3 regions of the Dysgonomonas sp. ZJ709 genome follow, and region 3 is predicted to be linked to each of the others. Evidence: riboswitches for the same ligand, from Rfam matches in the RefSeq annotation. Region 3 holds a riboswitch; each other region holds the start of a gene.
What was found. A riboswitch is a leader RNA that binds a small molecule or an ion and turns the genes downstream of it on or off. The one in region 3 is predicted to bind cobalamin.

Region 1: linked by a shared signal. The riboswitch ahead of G7Y56_RS11750 (sirohydrochlorin cobaltochelatase) and the one ahead of G7Y56_RS03320 (TonB-dependent receptor domain-containing protein) in region 3 are both predicted to bind cobalamin.
Region 2: linked by a shared signal. The riboswitch ahead of G7Y56_RS11765 (TonB-dependent receptor) and the one ahead of G7Y56_RS03320 (TonB-dependent receptor domain-containing protein) in region 3 are both predicted to bind cobalamin.

Annotation. Positions count from the first base shown of each region.
Region 1 covers NZ_JAAKEM010000016.1:22,392-25,680, reverse strand. The annotation lists gene G7Y56_RS11760 (cob(I)yrinic acid a,c-diamide adenosyltransferase) at 1-265, opposite strand, end outside; gene G7Y56_RS11755 (cobyrinate a,c-diamide synthase) at 279-1,580, opposite strand; cobalamin riboswitch at 1,692-1,966, shown strand; gene G7Y56_RS11750 (sirohydrochlorin cobaltochelatase) at 2,016-2,942, shown strand; gene G7Y56_RS11745 (TonB-dependent siderophore receptor) at 2,976-3,289, shown strand, end outside.
Region 2 covers NZ_JAAKEM010000016.1:26,957-30,245, reverse strand. The annotation lists gene G7Y56_RS11775 (gamma-glutamyl-gamma-aminobutyrate hydrolase family protein) at 1-164, shown strand, start outside; gene G7Y56_RS11770 (DUF1080 domain-containing protein) at 246-1,520, opposite strand; cobalamin riboswitch at 1,724-1,982, shown strand; gene G7Y56_RS11765 (TonB-dependent receptor) at 2,040-3,289, shown strand, end outside.
Region 3 covers NZ_JAAKEM010000002.1:250,952-254,240, reverse strand. The annotation lists gene G7Y56_RS03325 (mechanosensitive ion channel family protein) at 1-767, opposite strand, end outside; cobalamin riboswitch at 1,047-1,252, shown strand; gene G7Y56_RS03320 (TonB-dependent receptor domain-containing protein) at 1,390-3,289, shown strand, end outside.

The sequences.
Region 1 (3,289 bases), on a different contig from region 3:
TATCAGACAGTTTATTCGGATTCTTTTCGCGTATATCGGAAGGTGTTGCCACATGCGACATAACAACCATCATTTCAGATTGTATAAGAAATAATAATTGCTGCCATTCATGTTCATCAGACAGATAAGCACGTACAACACCTATCATGCTGTTCAGTTCGTCGAGGCAACCGTTTGCTTCAATACGTATATCATCTTTATCCACACGCAGACCACCGTGTATTCCTGTTTTGCCCTTATCTCCACCTCGTGTATATATTCTCATAACAATATTTTGTTTATTCAAAAAGACTCAATAAATCCAGTTGTGCCCAATAAATATGGGTATAACCTGCAATCAGATTTTTGTAACGAAATAATTTGGCATCCACTTCTATGCCTTTTGCATTATATATTTTAGCAATAGAAATAGAATTTTCAGCATTTGCTATTTTAGAATAATGAAACTCGTGTCCTTTAATATTCTGCCCATTGTAACTGAGACTACGGTAACCCAACTTTAGCCTCATTTGTTGCATAGTAGCATTTTGTTTCAAAACATCTACCATTGGATAAACATTTCCATCCTTATCTGTAATAGATGAGCACAAATACATCATACCACCACATTCAGCTAATAGCTTACCTCCATTTTCAATGTAATTTCTGATACTCTCGTGCATCGATTTATTTTCACTCAATGCTGATAGATGTAATTCGGGATATCCACCGGGAAGATAAATAAAGTCTGCTTTCGGTAGTTCCTTATCCCACAGAGGACTAAAAAAAGTGACATCTCCTAATTCTTTCAAATACTCTATATTTTCGTAATAGAAGAAATTGAATGCTTCGTCATAAGCAACAGCATTTTTTAAGTTTTTATTTGTTATCTTTTTATCCGCTAGGGAAACAACAGGTCTCTCTTGTTTTGTTATTTCCAGTAAACGATTTATATCTATATGTTTTTCAATAAATGAAGCTACTTTATCAGCAAAATGGTCGAAACAAAATTCTTTATCGAGACTTAATCCCAGATGGCGTGACGGTATTTCTATATCCGCTTGCTTAGGAAGATAACCTAAAGGCTCTATGCCAACATCCTTACATGCCTCTTTCAGAAAATGATAGTGGCTTTCTGAACCTACAAAATTGAAAACAACACCTACAACATCTATATTCTTATAGAAATTTTTAAATCCATATAGCATTGCCGCTGCCGAATATGCCATCGATTTAGCATTAATAACGAGTACAACAGGAATATCAAGCAATTCGGCTATCTGCGCACTGCTTCCCTGCATACGATCGTACCCATCGAAAAGTCCCATAACACCTTCGGTAACGCAAACATCTTTACTTGCGCTATGTTTTGCATATAATTGTTTCACATGATCGGGGGAAGACAGAAACAAATCCAGATTAATAGAATGTCCGTGCGATGCCAAATCATGGTATTTAGTATCTATATAATCAGGACCACATTTAAAGGGTTGCACCTCTAATTGTCTGTTCTTTAATGCCCTCAATAAGCCTAAGGTCAGGGTCGTTTTTCCTGATCCTGATGATGTGGCTGCAATAAGGAGATTGGATATCTTGCTCATAAAAATTGATTCTTATTACAAAAATATGAAATGCACACTATAAATCATATTTATATATACATAAGTTTTATTTATTTTATTGAAACTATTTTCTATAACATTTATTAAGACTATCTTTGCAACCGCTTAGGTGATACTAATGGACAATCGTCTATTGTATTTAAAAGGGAATTCGGTTAAAATCCGAGACAGTGCCCGCTACTGTAAACTCTTCTTAAGTCTTTGAATAATACTCATACCACTGTCAGAAACAGTAAACAGTGAACAGTAAACAGTAACAACAATCTAGTTGATAACTGATGACTGATGACTGATAACTGGTACGATGGGAAGGATATTCAAAGATGGAGTAAGTCAGGAAACCTGCCAAGCAAAACAGTAAATACGTATTCTCGGGGTCAAGAATATTTTATTAACACTTTATTCATTATTATAATGAAAAAAACCTTTTTTATGCTCATGGTATTAGCTTTTTCTAATGCCCTAGCAGCTCATTCCGGTCCAAATTTTGAAGCCTCCGACATCTTCAAAACATTGGGGAAAGGAGACAAAGTAGCCATATTGATGGTTCACTTCGGTACCACCCATGCTGACACTCGCGCCTTAACTATCGATGCTATTAATGAAAAAGTAAAAAAAGAATTTTCTGATGTAGAATTTCGTGAAGCATACACTTCACGTATCGTAGTAAAACGTTTAGGAGAGAGGGGTATTCAAAAAATGAATGCTTCACAGGCTCTTGTGCAACTAAAGGCAGATGGTTACACACATATCTTAGTACAAGCCACTTGTATTATCGATGGGGTAGAGATGGAAGCCTTAAACAACGAAGTAGATCAGATGCGGTCTTCTTTTAAAGAAATCCGTGTAGGTGATCCGTTATTGTATTCACCACACGACTATGAAAATGTTATAGAAGTATTAGCTCAAAGAAAAGACACCTCTACAGCTTATATTTGGATAGGGCACGGCACGTACGATTCTTCTACTGCCCAATATGCGATGCTAGATTATATGTTGAAATCGAAAGGGTATAATAACTATTTTGTAGCAACAATAGAGGGCTACCCCGAATTTGATGATGTATTGATGCGCCTAAATTCGATGAAAGCAAAGAAGGTCGTGCTTGTTCCTTTTCTTTTTGTAGCAGGCGAACATGCTAAAAACGACATTGCAGAAGACTGGAAATCAGACTTAGAAGAAAAAGGATTTGCTGTAGATGTACACATGGAAGGCTTAGGACAAAATCCTGCAATACAAGACCTATTTATTTCTCACCTTAAATTTATTTCTCACCACCGTAAAATTGGCATTATGAAAAAAAAGGCCATTTATGAAGTGACCGGAGAAAAAATGAAATAAGACTAAGTAAGCACAAAAAACACATTAATTTTAATGAAAAAAATAATATTATCTGCCATTTTTATAATGGCAGCAGGGGTAATTAATGCCCAATATAAAAACATTACCGACACAGTTCATGCTATAAAAGAGATTGTTATAGAAGCTCCTATCCAACAAAGAGTAAATATGATTAATCTTAATGTGCCATTGAGCTATCTGCCTCTTTCAGTGACTAGTGTCTCAAGTAAAGACTTAGAAATGAGAGGGATTCTGAATCTCGAAGATGCTGTTAAGTTTTTACCCGGTACTCGCATGCAAACGAGCTATGGTGCATTCCAAACGTTTTCGGTGCGGGGATTTACCAA
Region 2 (3,289 bases), on a different contig from region 3:
TCGATGGTGGTGGAGGCGTAATAGGCTGCTCAGGGGCGAACGATTTAATCAACATTACTGTAAAGCTAATAGAAAAAGGATATTCAGAAGACGATATAGCTAAAATATGGGGCGGTAATTACTTACGTGTTCTTGATAAAGTACAATCTTCAGCTACTAAGTAATCTGTATATAATTTATATAAAACATAAAGGCTGCATAGATCAATCTATGCAGCCTTTATTATATGTTATTACAGTTATATATTACAATGTTTTGACATTTAGATTTCTCCATAATACTTTTATACCGCCACCATCGTGAATCTGTAGGGCGATACGGCCTTGGCCTGCTCCAATCTTAGCATCATCGAAGTTAACCATCTCTTGGCCATTCAACCATGTTGTTACATTGTCTCCAACGGCTTTGATGCGAAGTGTATTCCATTCTCCTTCTTTGAGAATGGTTTCTTTTTCGTCTGGTATTTGGATTAACCAGCCTCGACCATAAGATTCATAGATGCCGCCTGTGTCGTGACCTTTTGGTGCTACTTCTACTTGCCATCCGTTTACTTTTACGTCTTCTTCGATGAATGATCGAATAAATACGCCTGAGTTTCCGTCTGCTTCTTGTTTGAATTCTACTGATAGGTCGAAGTCATCATAATACTCGCGGGTAGCCAGATAACCGTATTGTTTGTCGGGACCGCTCTCACATACTAATAATCCGTCTTTCACGTACCATAGTTCTGTGCCGTATTTTTCCCAGCCTTTGAGATCGACTCCATTAAAGAGTGATACTTCTTTCGATTTGCGTGGAAGTTCTTTTACTTTTATATTGCGGAAAGATGCCGGGTAACCATGGTCTTGTAAGCAGAATACGCCTTTTTTTGCTAAACCATATTCAGGAGCATGTGCCCATTTACCACTGTTTTTACGGTCGAACCAATCGTCTGTCCATGCTTCGAATTCTAATATTTTCACGCCGTTCAGCCAATGTTCCACATGACCGTTATCAAATATGATTTTCGAGTTATTCCATTCTCCGTAGGGATTTACTTTCATCAATGTTGTGTCTGGTAAATGCATGGCATAGTCTACGCCTAGTTTTTGCCAGTCTTCGAGTGGTTCGGGAAAGTTAGGGGTGTCTATCAGTTGGTATTCAGGTCCTGTGACATAAGGTACTGCAAATTGTGGACGCTCTACTACATGGTATAGCATACCGCTGTTTCCGCCTTTAGATAGCTTCCAGTCCCACGATAGTTCGAAATTTTCGTATTGTTTTTCACTGACGATGTAACCGCTGGCATCACTTCCGTCACCTTTGGCTTGGATGCAGCCGTCTACTACATGCCATGGTTCGGTTAGTACGGAGTCGTTGTAATCGCGCCAGCCGTCCATCGTCTTGCCATCGAATAATAAAACCCAACCGTCAGCTGCTTCTTCAGCGGTTAGGGTGTTGGGCTCAGTACTTGAGCAAGAACTGAATAGCATTAATGAGGCTGTCGCAGACATCATTATACTCTTGATAGTTAATTTCATGTTGTTATATTTAAGTTGATAATAGAGAAGAATTATTTTATGGTGTTTTTAATTATAGATTTAAATTGTAAATATATAAGAAAAATTACAATTTTAAAAATATTTATTTTAGTGATTAGAAATTATACGATATAGATTTAATTTATGATATTATAATAGACATCTATTTTCTTTAATATATGTTATAAAAAGTATAAAAATCCTACCTTTGCATCTGCTTAGGTGATACAAAAAGATATCCATCTTTTGTATTAAAAGGGAATTCGGTTAGAATCCGAAACAGTGCCCGCTACTGTGAAACTCTTGTTAAGTTTTGAGCAACCCTCTTGCCACTGTCAGAAACAGTGAACAGTAAACAGTAAACAACAATTTCGTTGATAACTGATGGCTGATGACTGATATGATGGGAAGGCGCTCAAAATGGAGTAAGTCAGGAAACCTGCCAGGCAAAATACATTAATTTATGTACTCTCGGGGTCAAGAGTATAAGTTATTAACATCTTATTCTATTTATTCTCAATGAAGAAGAAAGTATTTTTTACAGCATTGTTGTGCTGTTTTGTTAATGTTTTATGTGCACAAATCACATTAAAAGGGAGGGTAGTCGACGAAACTGACCGTCCAATTGCAAATGCTACAGTACGCCTCGAAAAAACGACAATTGGAACAGTTACCAATGCAAATGGTTTTTTCGAACTGAACAATGTCCCGAATGGGGACTACACTCTAAGAGCTAGTCGTATGGACTTCGAAGCTACTCGTCTAGATGTAAATGGCTCGAAAGAAGATATTGTACTTACATTAGTAAAATCATTTCTAAATCTCAATGAAGTTGTTGTTACAGGGACAGGAACACATCGCCGTTTGCAAGAATCGCCTGTTGCAATAGAAGTAATATCGCAGAAGGAATTAAGAAATGTGAATATTCCTACTTTTGAGAATGCAATGATTGCTCTTAATTCATCCTTTACATTCAGCCCAAATGCTATGGGTACATATATGCAGCTAAACGGTTTAAGCAATAGGTATATTCTTATATTGATAGATGGTAGAAGGCTTGCAGGTGATGTAAGTGGAAATATCGACCTCTCACGTATCAATATGAATAATGTGAAACGTATCGAAATACTTAAAGGTGCTGCATCGTCTCTTTATGGCTCGGAAGCCATAGCCGGTGTAGTAAACATTATTACCGACAAGCGTAAAGAGAAAATTTTCGCATCGAGTAATACACGTTATTCGGAATATGGACAGTTTACTCAAGGTATAAATGTAGATTTGAATCTGGGAATATTTTCATCTTCTACGGCATACCAACGGAATCAATCAGATGGATGGCAATTAAACTCGAAAACAGTAGACAGTAAAACAGGCGAACTCGTGGATACCGAAGCGCAAGCATCCATGCGCTTTTACTCCGATATATTAAGTCAGAAGCTTTCTGTTGCTCCAACAAAACAATTAAGCGTGTATGTGGAAGGTAGTCTTTATGATAAAAAATATATACGCGTACCAAGTGTATCAGCATATAATATGCTATACGAAGATTATTCGATCGGTTTGGGTGGTAAATATCTTCTCAAAAATGAAGGTGTTATCTCATTGGATTTGAATACAGACAACTTTGATTATTCGCAAGTATATATAGCTGATAATACGAAAACCGGAGTCGTAGCCGGAGATGAAGTATTTGTTCGTCGTCAAAAATACTATAATGCCAATCTGAAAGGTGTATTTAATGCCGGACAATATAATAAAATTTCAGTCGG
Region 3 (3,289 bases):
TCCCAGTTCTGCACCTTTACCGAACTAAGATTTATATCTACAATAACTCCGTCTGCATTCTTTGATGGCATCTCGATCCAATCTCCGAGGCGTATCATATCCTGAAACGAAAGCTGTATGGAGGCTACAAAGCCTAAAATTGTATCTCTGAAAATCAATGAAATAAAAGCTGCTGTAGCTCCAAAACCAACAAATAGATTCGATGGGTTTTTATCTGCAATTATTGAGACAATAAGAATTGCACCTATAATCCCCAATATAATTTTAATAATTTGAATATAACCCTTGAGTGATGTTTGCTGTGTCTTGGGGTGAATCTTGAAGAATAACTCCCACGCATTCAAAAGTGAAGATAATACTAATAAGACCCAGAATACCACTACAATTTTAGAAATCGCAAACTCAAACCGCATCCAACTTTCTGAGAATCCCGAAAATAGAACTCCGGAACTAAAAAAGACAACAATAATCGCAGCAAGTACAATCAGACGGTTAAAAAATTTCTTCTGAACCAATACATTGTATATTTTGGATCTCATGTTGGACTCCTCTTTCCGTCTAAAAACAGAGGATAGCTTTGAGGTTATAATGTTCAATAACCATATAATAACGATTAGGGATATAAATGCAACAGTGAAAACAATAACATTAGACACTTTGATACTGACTCCAATACCTGATAATGCATCATGGAGATACTGTAGTATCCAGAATTTAGATGAGCTGGTTACACTCTCTGTTGCTATATGAGGAATTATGACATACATAAAATATGGGTTAAATATTATAACTTTAAACAACGATTATAAGCAAAGCCACCCTTTATATTATGGAATTGCCGTATAAGTATCCAGACATCACAAATTCGTAGATTCACTACATATTACAACATTTGCTATCTCATATTGTTCTACGAGCAATGCCGTGGGGGATTCTAATATGTTTTCACATAATCTTCTATATATCAAAACGAATTGAGGGTGAGTAGTAGTGGGCTTCAATGCATTTTTCTCTAAATTACCAACGCATATCGATTTAATACCCTATCTTTGTACCAACATTTTGGTGTTACAAATCCGTATTTATCGGACAAGTAATGAAAAGGGAATCAGGTGAAAATCCTGAACAGACCCGCTGCTGTAAGCTCTACTATGTTTTGAATGGACAAAATCCACTGTCGTAATTAATAAGATGGGAAGGATATTCAAAACAAGAGTAAGTCAGAAGACCTGCCAGAATATTTATATTTAAAGCTTTCGAGGTATGAGGCTGGAGAATATTATCAGAAGTAGTAAGATACTTACGATTCTTTTCTGCAAATATTGCATGCGCAATTATTCCAATCCACATCAAGAGAAAGCTATTTTGATCAATTATTCAAACTAGCGAATGTTTAAAAACATAATACGATTTCTATCCATCTGTTTACTTTACTGTTGCACAACATCCCTTTATGCACAAGGTCTGTTAGACAGCATACAGCAGATGAAAGAAGTCATCGTCATTGCTAAACCCTTTCAAGAAGTGATTCCGACACAACGATTATCAGGTACTAAGCTACAACAGCTAAGCAACCACACCGTCTCGGATGCGCTTCGCTATTTTGCAGGTATACAGATAAAAGATTATGGTGGTATAGGTGGTATCAAGACAGTCAATGTACGCAATATGGGTACGCATCATGTCGGCGTATTTTATGATGGAATACAATTGGGCAATGCACAAAACGGAGTAGTCGATTTAGGTCGTTTCTCCCTCGACGATATGGAAGAGTTATCACTGTATAACGGACAAAAAAGCGAAACATTTCAGTCGGCAAGAGACTTTGGGTCGGCAGCATCTATCTATCTGCGAACTAAAAAACCGAAATTTGAAAAAGATAAGAAAACAAATCTCCTCGTAAGATATAAAGCCGGATCGATACAACTTATCAATCCCTCTGTTCGTTGGGAACAGAAACTCAGCAGTAAATTGAGTATGAATTTAAGTTCAGAATACATCAAATCGGATGGGAAGTATAAATTCAGATACAAACGGGTGAATACAGACGGGTCTATTGCTTACGACACAACCGCCACCCGTAAGAATAGCGACATAGAAGCTCTCCGTATCGAAGGAGGCTTATATGGAGTAGTTGCCGATGGCTATTGGGAATCGAAAATATACTATTATGATTCGGAACGAGGACTGCCCGGAGCAATAGTCAACAATGTATTTTATAATGGTGACAGGTTATGGGATAAAAACTTCTTTGCCCAATCGAGTTATAACAAAGATTTCACTCCTAAATACAAATTCCAACTCAAAGGTAAGTTTGCATACGATTATACACATTATCTATCGAACGACACCACTTTGTTTATGGGGGAGGTTGTCAATGACAGAATATCGTTCAATAATACGTACTATCAGCAAGAGGTTTACTTGTCGGCTATCAATATGTATTCGCCGACTTCGTGGTGGGATATATCCCTATCTACAGATTTCCAATGGAACAAACTGAACGCAACGATGAGCAATTACGATAATTTCGCTTACCCGAAACGCACCACAACACTTGTTGCTTTAGCCAGTTCGGTAAAAGTAAATAAGGTAAAAGCACAGGCCAGTTTGTTAGGTTCATTTGTGCAAGAATCTGTAAGAAACGGCAAGGCATCTCCCAATAAATCTGAAATAACACCTGCGATAGTGGTCGGCTACAAGCCTTTCGAAAAGCATGACTTCAATCTACGTGCATTCTACAAACGTGTATTCAGAATGCCGACTTTCAACGATTTATATTATGCCGAAATAGGTTATAGCGATCTGAAGCCGGAATACACCAATCAATATAATATTGGATTCAGTTACAATAAACAATTTAAAAAAAGTAATCTGGACGCTTTCACTTTACAAGTGGATGCCTATTATCTCGATATCGAAAATAAAATCATCGCATCGCCCACAAACAGCAATTTCAGATGGATGATGACCAATATGGGAAAAGTAGAAAATAAAGGTCTGGATGTAGTAGCCAATTTACAAGGACATATAGGTAAAGTAAGTTTAAGTACAAACCTCACCTACTCGTATTCCAAGGCGCAGGATTTCACAAAAACCGAACCTCGTTTATCATCGTATGGCGACCAGATTCCCTATACACCATGGCATAGCGGTTCGGCAATTCTTAACGCAGGATATGAATCATGGAATATGAATTATAGTTTTATATACGTAGGTGAACGTTATGATGGTGGAATAAACAACATTAAACGCAATCATATACAGCCATGGTATACCCACGATATGT